3 regions of the Faecalicatena orotica genome follow, and region 3 is predicted to be linked to each of the others. Evidence: predicted binding sites of a transcription regulator. Region 3 holds the regulator's gene; each other region holds the start of a gene.
The links. The regulator NrdR, encoded in region 3, represses ribonucleotide reductase genes. The targets are predictions, from matches to a motif close to CACAANATNTTGTG.
Positions count from the first base shown of each region.

Region 1: the regulator NrdR is predicted to act here: its motif matches at 1,595-1,608, upstream of ABIN22_RS03975 (ribonucleoside-diphosphate reductase subunit alpha).
Region 2: the regulator NrdR is predicted to act here: its motif matches at 1,490-1,503, upstream of ABIN22_RS06110 (ribonucleoside triphosphate reductase).

Region 1 is NZ_CAJJZH010000002.1:92,796-96,079, forward strand. Features, by position in the region: gene arfA (arabinosylfuranosidase ArfA) at 1-524, shown strand, start outside; gene ABIN22_RS03970 (glycoside hydrolase family 43 protein) at 517-1,497, shown strand; gene ABIN22_RS03975 (ribonucleoside-diphosphate reductase subunit alpha) at 1,660-3,284, shown strand, end outside.
Region 2 is NZ_CAJJZH010000002.1:557,686-560,969, reverse strand. Features, by position in the region: gene ABIN22_RS06110 (ribonucleoside triphosphate reductase) at 1-1,369, opposite strand, end outside; gene ABIN22_RS06105 (anaerobic ribonucleoside-triphosphate reductase activating protein) at 1,560-2,255, opposite strand; gene ABIN22_RS06100 (TetR/AcrR family transcriptional regulator) at 2,327-2,911, opposite strand; gene ABIN22_RS06095 (NanQ anomerase/TabA/YiaL family protein) at 3,007-3,284, opposite strand, start outside.
Region 3 is NZ_CAJJZH010000006.1:252,065-255,348, reverse strand. Features, by position in the region: gene ABIN22_RS14480 (ABC transporter permease) at 1-994, shown strand, start outside; gene ABIN22_RS14475 (YlmC/YmxH family sporulation protein) at 1,133-1,387, shown strand; gene nrdR (transcriptional regulator NrdR) at 1,504-1,953, shown strand; gene ABIN22_RS14465 (LytR/AlgR family response regulator transcription factor) at 2,029-2,742, shown strand; gene ABIN22_RS14460 (ATP-binding protein) at 2,742-3,284, shown strand, end outside.

The sequences.
Region 1 (3,284 bases), on a different contig from region 3:
CGAGTATGCTGATGGCAATGATAAAAAACAGCGGGAGAGTAAAGGCGGCATGTCAGTCTTTGCTTACGAATATTAGTGCGGCCATTATGACAGAGCCCGGAGCCGAAGTCTGGGTGCAGCCGATTTTTTATCCGTTTTCTTATATGTCAAAATACGGCAGGGGAACCCTGTTGGAGAGTGTTTTGAGGGCTCCTTCCTATTTATCCGGGAAAGGCAGGGAAATTCCATATTTAGATCAGGTGGTGATACATAATGCGGAAATGGATGAATTGGTCTTGTATCTGGTAAACAGAAGAGACGAAGCAGCGGAAGTACATGTGGATATGCAGGGATTCTGTGCAGAACATGCGGCAGAGCACACCGTGCTATTTCACGAAGATATTAAGGCTGACAACAGGAGCGACCATGAAAAGGTAAAGCCTCAGACTGCTGTGGTTACAGGAACACAGAAAACACGGATAGACTGTAAACTAAAGCCGTATTCATGGAATATGATAAGAGTCAGGGTGAAGAGCAATGAATAGAGACCATTATGTAACTACACTATATAACAGACCGTTTATACCAAACAGGGCAGATCCCCACATTTCTGGATATTCTAACGGGATATATTATTTTACTGCGTCTGTGCCGGAATATGACAGAATTATTTTGAGAAGGGCAGATAAGATAGGAGATTTAGCAGGTGCAGAGGAAAAGGTTTTATGGAGAAAGCATCCATCAGGAGAGCAGAGCTTCCATATCTGGGCGCCTGAACTCCACTATTTATGGGGGAAATGGTATATTTATTATGCAGCAGGAGATATTAATGATATCTGGGCCATCAGGCCATATGTGCTGGAATGCCAGGGAAATGACCCGTTTCAGGATGAATGGAGAGAACTGGGAAAGATGCAGGCAGCAGATGGGGATGAATTTTCATTTCAGGATTTTTCGCTGGATGCAACGGTCATGGAATATAACGGAGAATATTATTATATTTGGGCCGAAAAAACAGGGGCAGGGAAAAAGATTTCCAACTTATATATCGCACGGCTGGAACGGCCCGATAAGCTTTCGACAGCGCAGGTACTGCTTTCGTCACCGGATTATTCATGGGAACGGATTGGGTTCTGGGTAAATGAAGGCCCCGCGGTCCTGAAGCACGGCCACACAATTTACCTGACTTATTCTGCCAGCAGCACCGGTGAAGCATACTGCATGGGGATGTTGTCTATTCGTGAGGGTGAAGATATTCTTGACCCTAATAACTGGGTGAAATGTAAATGCCCGGTTTTAGCTACAGACAGAGAAAAAGGCATATTTGGTCCGGGACATAATTCATTTGTAAAATCAGAAGATGGGACAAAAGATATCTGCGTATTCCATGCCCGCTGTTATGATGAGATTACAGGTGATCCGTTGTATGACCCTAACCGCCATACTATGATGATTGATATAGAATGGAACGAAAACGGTGATCCGGTATTCGATTTAAAAAACAAGTATTTAAAATAAACCTTACAAAGGCCCTCCGCTGAAAAACAACGAAGATGTTGACTGCGGAGGCCTTTTTTGATTATTCTGATATATCAATACGGTAGGGATTGAATATCACCATATATTGTGGTAATATATTTTGTACACTACAATAAATGGTATGAAAGGCGTATATAGAGTATGAAGATATGTAAGAGAGACGGAACAGGGGAGACTTACTGCCCGGAAAAAATTAAGGCCGCGATAGGACGCGCATTTGCGAGTGTTGGCTCTGAGATTACGGAAGAGGAAAAGAAGAGGATATTAACCGGTATTGAGGAAAAGTTTCCGGCACAGGTGATTTCGGGGGAAAAGATACTTTCTGTAGAAGAGATTCAGGATATGGCGGAGCAGACCCTGATGGAGGGGAATTATTACAAAGAAATGAAAAGCTATATCCTCTATCGTGAGGAGCGCACAAGGCGCAGGGAATCCAGACTCAGGATAGAAGCAAAGTTTCAGGATATGCCGCGTCTGGCCGGGGTGCTGGCAGGGATTCAGAAGGAGTTCCCACAGGAAGAGTATGATCTGGACAGGCTGAATGCAAGGTTTCAGGCATTTTTAAGCCCGGGGCTTTCCGGGAAGGAAATGCTGGCAGTCCTGATGAAAGCGGCGGTGGAGCTCACGACACAGGATGCGCCGAAATGGGAGATGATAGCGGCAAGATTCCGGATGCTCCAGTTTGACCTGTCACTGGCGGAGGCAATGGAAACAGCCAATATAAACAGTTTTTATGAGAAGATCAGCTGGCTGACGGAAGAAGGTCTGTATGGAAGTTACATTCTGAAAAGCTATTCAAAAGAAGAGATTGATGAATTCGAGTCATGGATTGACCCACGCAGAAATGACCTGTTTACTTACTCAGGGCTGGACCTGCTTCTTGGACGCTATGTGATTTCGAGCAGAAAGGGTTCGCCTCTTGAGACGCCGCAGGAGATGTTCATGGGGATTGCCATGCATCTTGCGATGAAAGAAACGAATGAAAGAAGCGGCTGGGTGCGCCGTTTCTACGATATGCTGAGTACGCTGAAGGTAACGATGGCTACGCCCACACTTTCAAATGCGAGAAAACCTTACCACCAGCTTTCCTCCTGCTTTATTGATACGGTGCCGGATAGTCTGGACGGGATCTACCGAAGCATTGATAATTTTGCAAAGGTCAGCAAATTCGGCGGCGGTATGGGGATGTATTTTGGAAAAGTGCGTGCGAGCGGCAGTGCCATCCGCGGTTTTGAAGGGGCAGCAGGCGGTGTAATCCGCTGGATCCGGCTGGCAAATGATACGGCCGTTGCCGTGGACCAGCTCGGGGTCCGTCAGGGTGCGGTTGCCGTTTATCTGGATGTATGGCACCGGGATCTGCCGGAATTCTTAAGTCTCAGGACGAACAACGGGGATGAGAGAATGAAAGCCCACGATGTATTCCCCGCGGTCTGTTATCCAGACTATTTCTGGAAACAGGCAAAGGAACACATAGACGGAGACTGGTACCTGATGTGCCCCCACGACATTCTGACAGTGAAAGGATATGCCCTCGAAGATTCTTTTGGGGAAGAATGGGAGGAAAAATATCTGGACTGTGTGCGGGATGAGCGGATCAAGAAGCGTGTCATTCCGATCAAGGATATCCTGCGTCTGATTATCCGGAGTGCGGTTGAGACAGGGACGCCGTTTGCGTTTAACCGGGACCATGTAAACGGTGCAAACCCAAACAGCCATAAAGGAATCATTTACTGCAGCAACCTGTGTACGGAGATTGCACAGAATAT
Region 2 (3,284 bases), on a different contig from region 3:
CCTCATCCATTAACTTGGAAATGACAGTCCGCTTTGTATGGAGGGAGTCAGCCGCAATGTCCATCATCTTGTCCAGCCTCTTGTAGAATTCCTCTTCATTCGCCGCCAGATAGGCAATTCTCGGCATATTAATCGTAACGACACCGATAGAACCTGTACTCTCACCGCTTCCGAAGAATCCGCCGGATTTCTTCCTAAGTTCACGCAGGTCCAGACGCAGGCGGCAGCACATACTCCTTACATCGCTCGGCTCCATGTCGCTATTGATGTAGTTTGAAAAATAAGGTGTACCATACTTGGCAGTCATCTCGAACAGCAGACGGTTATTCTCTGTATCCGCCCAGTCAAAATCTCTTGTGATAGAGTATGTCGGAATCGGATACTGGAATCCACGTCCGTCTGCATCTCCCTCGATCATCGTCTCGATGAAAGCCTTGTTGATCATATCCATCTCTTCCTTACAGTCGCCATAGGTGAAGTCCTGCTCTTTCCCGCCGACAATTGCCGGAAGGTTTGCCAGGTCGTCCGGCACGGTCCAGTCCAGAGTGATATTTGAAAATGGTGCCTGTGTTCCCCAGCGTGACGGGATATTCACACCATAAATAAAGGATTCAATGCATTTTTTTACTTCCGGGTAAGTCAGGTTATCGGCCTTTGCAAACGGCGCCAGATAGGTATCAAAGGATGAGAATGCCTGAGCTCCGGCCCATTCATTCTGCATAATGCCAAGGAAGTTTACCATCTGGTTACAAAGTACACTCAGATGCTTTGCCGGTGATGATGTGATCCTTCCCGTAATGCCGCCAAGCCCTTCCTGAATCAGCTGCTTCAGTGACCATCCCGCGCAGTATCCTGTCAGCATGGACAAGTCGTGGATATGGATATCCGCATTCTTATGTGCCTTCCCGATCTCCTCATCATAAATCTCAGAGAGCCAGTAGTTAGCCGTGATTGCGCCGGAGTTGCTTAAGATCAGTCCCCCGACAGAGTATGTGACTGTAGAATTCTCTTTTACCCTCCAGTCCGTGATCTTAACATAACTGTCCACGATTTCTTTATAGTCGAGCAGTGTAGAGTTCAGATTACGAATCTTCTCCCTCTGCTTTCTGTATAAGATATAGCCTTTCGCTACATCTGCATAACCGGTCTTGATCAGCACAGACTCTACGCTGTCCTGAATATCCTCCACTGACACAAGGCTGTTCTTTACTTTTGGTTCAAAATCTGCTGTAACTTTCAATGCAAGCAGATCAATAATGTCCTGATTGTACTCCCTCTCCTGGGCCTCAAATGCTTTTCTGATCGCCTCGCTGATCTTAGCCAGATTGAAGTCCGCTATTTTTCCGTCTCTTTTTGTAACCTGATACATACTGTACGGTCGCCCCTTTCTCTTATACTCGAATCGAATTGAGATAATTTTTGCCCAACCTTTTCAGTTGGGCATCTGAAATTATTCTATCACTGAGCTAATATCTTGTCAATATAAAACAACAATATGTAGTATGCAACTTTTTAGTTTCTAACTACATATTGTTGTTCACTTATCCAAACGAAATGTGTCATTCCACGCCGCGCAGTTCTGCACACGGTATATTCCTTTTCACAATTTCCAGAGCCTGCTCCATAATTTCCTTTGTATACGCCCGCAGTCCGGGCCGGATCAGGTCCCCCGAATCCACAAACCCCTGAAGGTAATAGCGCTCTGCCCCCTTCAGCCACCGGCCGATCGCGGCAAAGTCTTCCCTTTTATGGAATTCCCTGACAACGGTCGTCCGGAATTCATAAGAGACTGCCCCCGACTTTAAGTAATCCACACTCTGCAGAATATTTTCCAGATTGTATTCCTTGATTCCGATCGTCTCACCATATTTATTCGGGGCGTTTTTAATATCCATAGCAACATAATCAACCAGATTCTGTTCCACAAGCTGTCTAAGCCTGCCAATATTACTTCCGTTTGTATCCAGCTTGACCGAATAGCCGAGTGCCTTCACTTTTTCCATAAATGCTGCGAGATCCGGCTGCAGCAGTGGCTCCCCGCCTGTAATGCATACACCGTCGAGGACTCCCTTCCTTTTTTGCAGGAAGGCCAGCACCTCTTCTTCCGGTATATGATTATCCGGATCCACATGAGTAACCAGTGAAGCATTATGGCAGAACGGACATCTGAAGTTACAGCCGGCAGTAAAAATCGTGCAGGCCACCTTTTCCGGATAATCTAAAAGTGTAAGTTTCTGTAATCCCTGAATATTCATCACGGTTCTCCTTCCCTGTTCATGCGCCGTATGCATCTGTAACTCATACGGATATTCTGTTAAAAACCGCTTCAGGCCTTAAAGTGCTCCATCATAATCGGCATATATGCCTTGCTGTACTCTCCCAGTGAATAATCCCCCCTGCTCAGACACCAGTCAGAAATCAGCGCTCGCTCACACAGCGAATAATATTTTGTAATCTCACTAATTGACTTGTCCTGACGTATCTGCCCTTTTTTCTGCCCGTCCTCGATAATTCCTGATATCAGCCGGTAATATACCCTGTTCTGGTCAAGAAGGTGCCTCTGTCCTTTTGCAATCAGCTGTGTAGAATAAAGAGAAGCAAGAAGATCGATGCTGATCCGCTCCTCAATCATGGAATGTACTTTATAATTCAGATACAGGAGCTTGTCGTAATTATTCATCTCCTTGTCCATATCCACATGCAGTTCTTCGTAGTAATCATCCAGAACCGTGGACAGCGTGCTGAGCAGCTCATCCTTTGTATTAAAATAATAGTAGAAAGATCCCTTCGAAGTTCCCGATAATTCAATAATATCATCCACTGTCGTATGATCATATCCTTTATCATGGAACAGCTGCCATGCCGCCGACACGATTCTGGCTTTTACACCTTTATTCTCCGTAGTTTCCATAATCCCCAGCCCTTCTTTTTCATAGATTTCATATATACCATTCTACCATAAAATCACAAGTCTGCAATCGGAAGTTAAGGGACAATTTTTTTGACTTATTTTTGATTCCTGTCTTTTATACGGATTTTAAATACAATCTTCTTCACTTTTTCCTTCCGCCCCGTCTGAATACAGGGCATGTGGCTGTCCTGGGGGAACAGCAGCACAAACATTCCTTTTTTTGCTTTCACCCTCACATCCGGTTCACCACACTCAAGGAATATGACATCTTTTTCCGGCGTCATATCCTCTTTTACTTTACATTCAGAAGTCTCGTGGATATAAAAATATTCTTCTCCTTCTGCAATATACTGCAAATCCAGATACTCCCTGT
Region 3 (3,284 bases):
AAGATCATCAGATAAAGAATGTGAGATTATCCAGATGAGTGACCGTGCAGGCACGGAAGATATGATCAGAGACGGGAATGCAGACCTGCTGATAGAATTTCCGGAAGGTTTCATGGACGCGGTTACGGAGTATAAGGCCGGTGATGCTGTCCCTCAGATCAAGACCTATTATAACCCGTCAGAAGATTATTCACGTGCGGCATATGATGCGATTTCATCAGGCGTGCTGGAAAATTACAGGGAGACACTTCTGGCAGACCGCGTGGAAGACATGGCGGGTCTGACCGTATTTACGGTGAATTCTGACAATCCGGATATGGTCATTCAGGATGAAGAAAAGGCCGGCGGGAAGATACTCGGTATGATGCTGCCTTACTTTATAACGATCCTGTTATTTGCTGGTGCGATGGGGATCGGGACGGATATGGTAGCCGGTGAGAAGGAACGTGGTACAATGGCAAGCCTTCTCGTGTCTCCGATAAAAAGAAGCTCGATCGTATTAGGAAAAGTATTCTCACTCATGATTATTTCCGGTGTCTCTTCGGTTGTCTATGTGGGGGCTATGGTAGCCTTTATGCCACAGATGATGGGCGGCATGGGAGGTTCGGATTTAGGCGTGAACCTGTCGCTGAACCCGGCACAGATAGGGATGCTGGCGGCGCTTTTAATTGCAATTGCGTTTATGTATTCCGCGATCATCGTTCTGGTATCTGTATTTGCCAAGACTGTAAAGGAAGCGAACTCCTATATCATGCCAGTGTATATGCTCGTACTTGTACTCGGAATCACAACAATGTTTACAACAAAGACCCCACAGGAATGGCTTTATGCCGTACCGATCTATAACACATCACTGACGCTGCAGGGAATCCTGACACAGGAGGTCACCATGATGCAGTATGGACTGACACTGGGAGTAACACTGGTTCTCGGAGCGGTACTGATCGGTGTAATCGCGAAAGCGTTTGAGAGCGAGAAAGTGATGTCAATTTAACCATTACACAGTATCACCGATTCTGAATGCCTGCATATAGTAACAGTAAGAATAACTGCTGTTGCCGTATGCGGGCATTTTTGTGTTATCAGAAAATGGGTCCGTATGAAGCAGGCTGACTGTTCAGGATGGGAAACTATGAGATTATGTGAACTGCGGGAAAAGGAAGTAATCAACGTATGTGACTGTAAGAGGCTGGGGTGTGTCGTAGATATAGACATCGATGTCAAAGAAGGCAGGGTTGAGGCGATCATAATTCCGGGCCCCGGGAAGATATGCGGGTTTCTGGGGACAGACTGCGAATATGTGATTCCGTGGCGCTGTATTAAGAAGATCGGTCCGGATATTATATTAGTAGAAATACAGGAGGAAAAGTTTCTTCAGAAGCTGTAAAGACCCCGCCCCGGAAAAGGGCAAAAAAGCCCGTAAATACGCGAAACATCATCTGGACACAGTAAAGGATATTGTGTATAATGAGGACAGAATTGGTAGGAAAGGCGGAATATATTATGAAATGTCCTTATTGTGGCCACCCCGATACGAGAGTTATTGATTCAAGACCGGCGGAAGAGAACAATTCCATTCGCAGAAGGCGTTCCTGCGATGTGTGCGGAAAGCGTTTTACAACTTATGAAAAAATTGAGACTATTCCGCTGATCGTGATCAAGAAAGATAACAACAGGGAACAGTATGACCGTGCCAAGATAGAACAGGGTGTTTTAAGTGCCTGTTATAAACGTCCGGTTCCTGCATCTGAGATCCAGAAGACGATAGATGAAATTGAACTGGAGATTTTTAACAGGGAAGAGAAAGAGATTCCGAGCAGCAAGATCGGCGAGATCGTGATGGACAAGCTGATGGCTCTGGACCCTGTAGCTTATGTTCGTTTTGCATCCGTTTACAGGGAATTTAAGGATGTGAATACATTTATGTCAGAGCTGAAGCAGTTCCTTGAATAAGTGATGGATATCATCTGTTTTGACAGGAAGAAAAGCACGTCTGCGGACGTGCTTTTCCATATATAAGGGGGAAACATGATTCGTATTGCAATCGTAGAGGATGATAAAGCTTTTATGAACAGGATCAAAAAGTATATAGACACTTATGTCATGGAAAACGATGTCGAAATCGATGTTTCTTGTTTTTCTGATGGAAGTGAACTGGTTTCAGACTATGAGCCGGTGTATGATATTCTGTTAATGGATATTGAAATGCCGAGAATGAACGGAATGGACGCGGCAAAGGTGGTGCGCAGGACAGATGACCGGGTCATTATAATTTTTATAACGAATATGGCACAGTATGCGATCAACGGGTATGAGGTCGGGGCTCTGGATTATGTACTCAAGCCGGTCAAATATTTTCCTTTTTCCATGAAGCTGACGAAGGCGGTTTCATCTATCCGGGAATCGGAGGCAGTAAGCCTGCTTGTTCCTCATGAGACGGGAGTTCGGAAGGTAATGTCTGATGATATTATCTATGCTGAGATAAGAGACCACTGGCTTCATATTATTACAAAGAGTCAGGAGTATAAAATGCTGGGGACTTTGAAAGAATTTGCAAACAAATTTGAGGAAAAGCATTTCACATGTTGTAACCACTGCTTTTGTATCAATCTGAAATATGTAACGTCACTTGAGAAAGAAACAGTTGAACTGGATGGCAGGTATGAGCTGAAGGTGAGCAGATCGCGCAAAAAGCAGTTAAAGCAGGCACTTTTAGATTATTACAAGGGAGGGCTGAGATAATGGGAGAGACAATTGCAGACTTGATATTACGGAGTTTTTTTACGATTAATATGCTTCCGATTGTTTTGCTGTTTTCAGCCGGTTTAAAGAAAAGGGACAGGTTCCCGTACCGTCTGGCCGGAGGGATTATATTCTGCCTGTTCTGTGCCAGTCTGTTCACCCACGGATTTTTAACGTATATTGTTGAATTCTGTGCAATGACAGTATTTTGCTTCCTCCTGTATGATATAACGGTAAAAGAATCTGTTTATTGTCTTGCGTGTGCATACATAACACAGCACATTTCTTACGGCCTGTACCAGATACTGTTCCGCCCGGATGGAAATCAGCCGGTTTATTCTATCGGCTATATACTGGTTTCCATAGCCGTACTTGCGGCAGTTTATTATTTGGTCGTGAGAAAGCTGCCAGAAAACGGCAGGTTTAATATTGATCTTAAATTTTCGATGTTTTCACTCTGTATTATATTACTGCTTGTACTGGTACTCAGTATTGTGGCGGATAATATTTATGCTGGGGACAGAAGCAGCATGTACTACGTT